One region of the Variovorax sp. PAMC28562 genome, then DNA from elsewhere that is predicted to be linked to it. Evidence: predicted binding sites of a transcription regulator. Region 1 holds the regulator's gene; the other holds the start of a gene.
The links. The regulator sigma-54, encoded in region 1, starts transcription at its own class of promoters, with help from an activator protein. The targets are predictions, from matches to a motif close to TGGCANGNAANCTGCTTT.
Positions count from the first base shown of each region.

Region 2: the regulator sigma-54 is predicted to act here: its motif matches at 1,864-1,881, upstream of H7F36_RS07450 (DUF3567 domain-containing protein).

Region 1 is NZ_CP060296.1:718,701-721,904, reverse strand. It holds gene lptA (lipopolysaccharide transport periplasmic protein LptA) at 1-209, shown strand, start outside; gene lptB (LPS export ABC transporter ATP-binding protein) at 209-988, shown strand; gene H7F36_RS03485 (RNA polymerase factor sigma-54) at 999-2,612, shown strand; gene H7F36_RS03480 (hybrid sensor histidine kinase/response regulator) at 2,622-3,204, opposite strand, start outside.
Region 2 is NZ_CP060296.1:1,570,217-1,573,420, forward strand. It holds gene H7F36_RS07440 (aminotransferase class III-fold pyridoxal phosphate-dependent enzyme) at 1-543, shown strand, start outside; gene H7F36_RS07445 (ChaN family lipoprotein) at 584-1,336, opposite strand; gene H7F36_RS07450 (DUF3567 domain-containing protein) at 1,543-1,821, opposite strand; gene H7F36_RS07455 (DUF3108 domain-containing protein) at 1,965-3,204, opposite strand, start outside.

The DNA.
Region 1 (3,204 bases):
CGGGTGGCCGCGTCAGGGCGGTGCTCACGCCGCGCGCTCCGGCGTCGGCAGCCGGTGGCGCCAAAGCCACGCCACCAGCATCCGGTGCTTCGGGCTCGGGTTCTGGCTCAGGGTCAAGTGCCGCACCGGCCGCTACCCAGCCCGCCACCCCCGCTCCAGGCTCCGGCTTGCGACAGAGCACCACGCTCGGCGGAGAACCGCGCAAGTGATCGAAAACGCAGACACGATCGACGTCGGCAGCCGCCTCGAAGCGCGCGGCCTCAAAAAGACCTACGGCAGCCGAACGGTCGTCAAGGATGTGTCGCTCGGCGTGCAAAAGGGCGAGGTGGTCGGGCTGCTGGGCCCGAACGGCGCCGGAAAAACGACGTCGTTCTACATGATCGTCGGACTGGTTCGCGCTGATGCGGGCGAGATCACCATCGACGGCGAGCCTATCGCGCACATGCCGATCCACAAGCGCGCGCGCATGGGTCTGAGCTACCTGCCGCAGGAGGCGTCGATTTTCCGGAAGCTCACGGTCGAAGAGAACGTGCGGGCCGTGCTCGAGCTGCAGCTAGACACCGACGAGTCCGGCAAGTCGGTCCCGATATCGAAGGCACGGATGGAAGAGCGGCTGAGCGAGCTGCTGAACGATCTGCGCGTCGAACATTTGCGCAACTCGCCGGCGTTGTCGCTGTCGGGCGGCGAACGGCGGCGGGTCGAAATCGCCCGTGCGCTCGCCACGCAGCCGCGCTTCATCCTGCTGGATGAACCCTTCGCGGGCATCGACCCGATTGCCGTTATCGAAATCCAGCGAATCATCAGCTTTCTCAAAGAGCGCGGCATCGGCGTGCTGATCACCGACCACAACGTGCGTGAAACGCTGGGCATCTGCGATCACGCTTTCATCATCAGCGACGGGCAAGTTCTGGCACAGGGCACGCCTTCGGAGATCGTCGACAACGCCGAGGTACGACGCGTCTACCTCGGCGAACACTTCCGGATGTAGAGCGCGCAGGATGAAGCAAGGCCTGTCGCTGCGCGTATCGCAGCACCTCGCGCTCACGCCGCAACTGCAGCAGTCGATCCGGCTTTTGCAGTTGTCCACGCTCGAGTTGAGCCAGGAAGTCGAGCAGATGCTCGACGACAACCCGTTCCTGGAGCGCACGGCCGAAGAAGCAGCACGCGAAGAGTTCGGCATCGACGTGTCCGACGCGCCGGCGCCGCGTGAAGAGCACGACAGCGACCGCCAGAGCGAGAGCGACGGCGAGTTCGCGCCGAGCGCGCTGGCGACCAACGCCGACGGCGCGAGCACCACCACGACCGCCAGCGAGACCGAAGCGCCGGCCAGCGAGATGTCCGACCAGGAGCCCGACTGGGGCGGCGATGGCACGGTCGAGATGACGCCGGACGATGGCGAATGGGGCGGCGAGGCGCCCGCCAGCAGCAACAACCTGGGTCCGAACGACGGCAGCGAGCGCACCGACGCCACCGAGCTCGCGCGCAGCCAGGAGTCGCTGCAATCCTTCCTGCACCGACAGGCGCTGAGCCTGCGGCTGAACGAAAACGACCAGGCCGCGTTGCGTTTTTTGATCGAATCGTTGAATGACGACGGCTACCTCGAAGACTCGTTGCCAGCGCTGGCATCAGGCCTCGCAGGCGATGACAACGACCAGTTCGACGGCCTCGTCCACCACTTCCAGGTGGCGCTTGGCCTGTTGCAGAGCCTGGAGCCGGTCGGCGTCGGCGCACGCGATCTCGGCGAATGCCTGGCGATCCAGCTGAAGGCGCTCGCCCATGAGAACGAGACCGTCGAAGAAAAGCAGATCCGCAAGACTGCGATCCTGATCTGCAAGCAGCCGATGGAACTGCTCGCGCGGCGCGACTTCAAACGCTTGGCCACGCTCGCACGCAGCAACGAAGAAGAAGTGCGCAGCGCGCTGCAGATGATTGCCAAGCTGGAGCCCAAGCCGGGTCGCCGCTTCGTCGATGTCGAACGCAACATCGTGGTGCCCGACGTGATCGTCACCCGCACCGGTCGCGGCGCGACGCTCAAGTTCCGCGTGATGCTCAACCCCGACGTGATGCCGCGTCTGCGCGTGCACGACATCTACGCCGGCGCGCTCAAGGCGCACAAGGGCGAGGGCAGCCAGGCGCTGTCGCAGCGGCTGCAGGAGGCGCGCTGGTTCATCAAGAACATCCAGCAACGCTTCGACACCATCCTGCGGGTGAGCAACGCCATCGTCGAGCGGCAGAAAAGCTTTTTCGTGCACGGAGAACTCGCCATGCGCCCGTTGGTGCTGCGTGAGATCGCCGACGAGTTGGGCTTGCACGAGTCGACCATCAGCCGCGTGACCACGGCCAAGTACATGTCGACGCCTTACGGCACGGTCGAGCTCAAGTACTTCTTCGGCTCGGCACTCGGCACCGAAACCGGCGGCAATGCATCCAGCACGGCAGTGCGAGCGCTCATCAAGCAACTCGTGAGCGCGGAGAGCATCAAGAAGCCGCTGTCGGACAGCCAGATTTCCGACATGCTGAAAGAGCAGGGGATCGAATGTGCGCGGCGCACCGTCGCCAAATACCGCGAAGCGCTGCGCATCGCACCGGCGAATCTGCGCAAGGCCCTTTAAGGCGTCGGTTTACCGCCGCGCCTGCAACAAAATCCCGCGCAGCTCTGCCGGCTGCACCGGCTTGCGCAACGCATGCCAGCCACGCTCGCGGGCCAGGTGCAGCGTCGCTTCATCGATATCGGCCGAGATCAGCGCGATCGTGAGCGACGGCTTTTGCAGTTGCAGGCGTCGCGCCAGGTCGATGCCGTCGAGCTTGCCCGGCAAGCGGATGTCGCACAGCGCGACGTCGATGGCCTGCAGGTCGGCGAGCGCCAGCGCCTCGGCCGCGCTCTCGTAGATGCGTGGCAGCGCCTGCCATTGGCGCAGCAGGGCCGCGAGGCTGTCGGCCACCACGGCGTTGTCTTCGACCACCAGCACCGCCAAGCCGGGCGCGAGCGGCATGGCGTCGAGCGCAGCGGTGCTGGTCGCCGCCGCGGTCGCGGCGCGTGCCGTGAGGTCGGGGTGCCCATCGCGAGGGGCCGATGGCAGCGTGAAGCCGAACACCGAGCCGCGTCCCGGCAGCGACCGCAGCGTGATCTGGACCCCCAGCCGCATCGCCAGGCGCCGCACGATGGCCAGCCCCAGGCCGTGCCCACGCTGTAGATTGCGCTCC
Region 2 (3,204 bases), 850 kb from region 1:
ACCAACTTCGCGGCGGACTACTACGGCGTGGTGCCCGACATGCTCAACTTCGCCAAGTGCGTGACCAACGGCGTCATTCCCCTGGGCGGCGTGATCTGCCGCGACAAGCTCTACGACGCACTGATGAAGACCGACGCGCCGGAGCACGTGGTCGAGTTTTTCCATGGCTACACGTACTCCGGGCACCCGGTGTCTTGCGCGGCAGCCATCGCCACGCTCGAGCTGTTCCAGAAAGAGCAGCTCTTCTCGCGCGCCGCCGAAATGGGCCCGGTGCTGGGCGACGCGTTCCACAGCGCCTTCAGAGGCCTGCCGAACGTCATCGGCATTCGCAGCCTGGGCCTGGCCGCCGCCGTCGAGCTGGCGCCCATCGCCGGCCTGCCGGGAAAGCGCGCCTACGACGTCTTTCTCGATTGCTTCCACAAGGGATCGCTGGTCCGGGCCGCGGGCGATGTGCTGGTGATCGCGCCGCCTTACATCGTCGAGAAATCGCACATCGACACGCTGGTCAACACGCTGGCGGATTCGATCAAGAAGTTCGCCTGAGCGGACGCCGGCGCGGCCAATGCGCCGGCACCGGCTTCCGTCAGCCCTTGCGCAAGGAGGCGCAGTAGTCCTTGTCGGGCAGCGCCGGGGTCATCCAGATCGCGTCGTAGCCCTTGGCCTTTCCTGCGCCGCCGGCCTGCAACTGGATCGATCTGATCGACAGATCGGTCGGCAGATGCTGCGCCACGCCGATCGTCTTGGTCGCGTGCCCTGCGCCGCTGATCAGCAGCACCGTCTTGCCCGGCTGGCGCGCTTTGACGATAGCCTGCGCCATGGCGCGGTCGCGTGCGATCTGCACGCGGGTCATCGGGCCGATTTGCGATTCGGGCAACAGGTCGCAGTGGCCGGCGCGGACGGCAGCTTGCTGCGTTTCGCGGCCGCTGTCCGAGAGCTGCGCGTCGAGCGACACGTCGGCCATCGCGTCCTTGATACGAGCCAGCGGCAGGTTGGCGCCGACCACCGGCACGCCGGCGCGCACTGCCACCATGATGGCCGGGCCGTAGTCGTCCCAGCCCCAGGCCTTGTCGTTCCATTTCAAGGCGTCCTGAACCTGGGCTTCGGTCGCGCCGGCCGGGAGCTTGGCCGTGCCGCTACCTTCTTCCGCCATCTCGATGGCGAGCGCGGCCAGCTTGCCCTGCGTCACCAGCGCTTCCACCGCCTCGCGTTCGATGCGGTGATGGTCGGCCGCGTCGTGCTGCTCCCCCAGCAGGATGACGTCGGCAGGCATCAAAGCGTCGATGCGCCGTGCGACGGGGACGTCGGCAGCGACGGTGCTGGGAGCGCCGGGGAGCATCGAGCAGCCGGCAAGCCACAAGGCGGCGCCGAACGAGACAACCAAAAGACGAGATGAAGTCCGCAACGAGGCCAGCCATCGAAACCGCATTGCGGACAAACGAGCCGAAGAATTGAGCGAATGCATCTGCGAATACTAGCGAGGAGCGAGGAAAGGAGCGCGCGGTTCAATCCATCTTGGCTCAGGCGCCGACTCGACGAATGCTCTCAATGAACGAGTACCGGTTTCTGCGCCAGCTCCGCATAGCCCTCGAGCGTGTCTTCGACTTCTTCCTGCGTTGGCGTGTTGATCTGCCAGGCAGTGATCTGTTGCTGGAACAGTTCGGCCCACGAGCCGTCGAGGTAGACCTCTTTGCCCGAGCGCTTGTCGACGATCTCGAAACCGTGGCGCGCCAGCACCGGCAGGTGCGGCGCCAGCGGCTTGTCGCCCTCTGTGGGCTGCACGTGCACGACCGCGTACGCGTCGGAGTCGTACAGCATGTGCATGGCGGAACTGGAAAGGATGTCGAGAGCGTTCATGGAGGTTAGATAGCAATCAACGCGCCAGTTTCAAGAATGGATCGCAAAAACAGGATTTTCGAGCGATTTTCCGGCGCGCAGACTTGCACCGATTGGTTTGCAACCCGCGCTCAACCTGGCGGCTTCATCGCAAGTTGTTCGCGCAGTTGCATGTCGGCGAAGTCGCCGTTGGGCTGGGTTTGCTTGATGCGGACGGGCAGGTAGCCGAGGTCTGGCGCCAGCCACAGCTCGATCCGGTCGTCGAATTCGCGACGCGCGCTGCGCGTCAATTTGCGCACCGTGAAATCGCCGGCCGGCAGGCTCAACTTCTCTTCGCCCTCGACATTGAAGGTCCAGATCTCGGCATCGCGCGAGCTGACCGTCTGGACCGAAATGGCGCTGCCGGCCGGATAGCGCGCCGGATCGCCGGCCAGCATCGCACCGAGCTGCAGCACCACGCTCAGTCGGTCCTGCGCGCCGGCCAGCAAAGGCACACTGGGCGCGTTGTTGCTGAAGACCACCTTGCCTTGGTCGCGCACGAAATGCGAGGCGATCTCGGTTTTGCGATTGTCTGAAAAGCGCTGCGGCTCGATACCGGTCGGTCCGATCACGCCGCTGCTGTGCTGGGTGCGCAGCGTGCGGAACAAAAAAGTGAGCGCCAGGCGCGCGTCGTAGGCGTTGCCGTCCTGCAGCCAGTCGAGCCGCCCGAAAACCCCCTGCATCGGCGACGTGCCTTGCTGGCCGGTCACGGCGAAGGCGAGTTGCACGGAACCGGGCACGCGCAAGGCCGTCGGGCCGGTCATGGCGCCTTGCGGGCTCGTGCCGCTGCCGGCGTTGCCTGCGGAGGCTGCGCCGCCGGAGCCGCCCGGCGCACTGGCGGCGGCTTCGGGCGCTGTTGCAGCCGTGGTGTCGGCGGGCGTCGGTTCGACGGCCGGCGCCTTGGCCGCTGGCTCGATCACGGGTTCGACGGCAGGCTGCGGCACGGCCTCATTCGGCGGTGGTGGTGGCCGCGGCGTTTCGACAGGCGCGCGTGGCTTGGGCGGCGTGATCGTCCGCGCGGCGCGTGGGTGTACCGGTTTTGGCGCGGACGCTGCTGCGGGCGTGCCTGCTTGTGCGGGCGTGGCAGCAGAACCAGCAGCAGGCTCCGCACTCGGCGGCGGCGCGATCACGATGGTCCGCGTGCTGAACTTGCCGGCCAGCGGTGCCGGCTGTGGACCGACGGCCATCGGCGTCAGTCCGAGCAGCGCGAGGTGGACCAGGGCGACCGCCAGCGTCACCGTCACCAGCGCGCGCCAGGGCGGCCGCGGCAGGTCGGGCAAGGGAGGAGCGGTCAACGATGACGACATGACGAATGGAGTGAAGCGCAAGGCA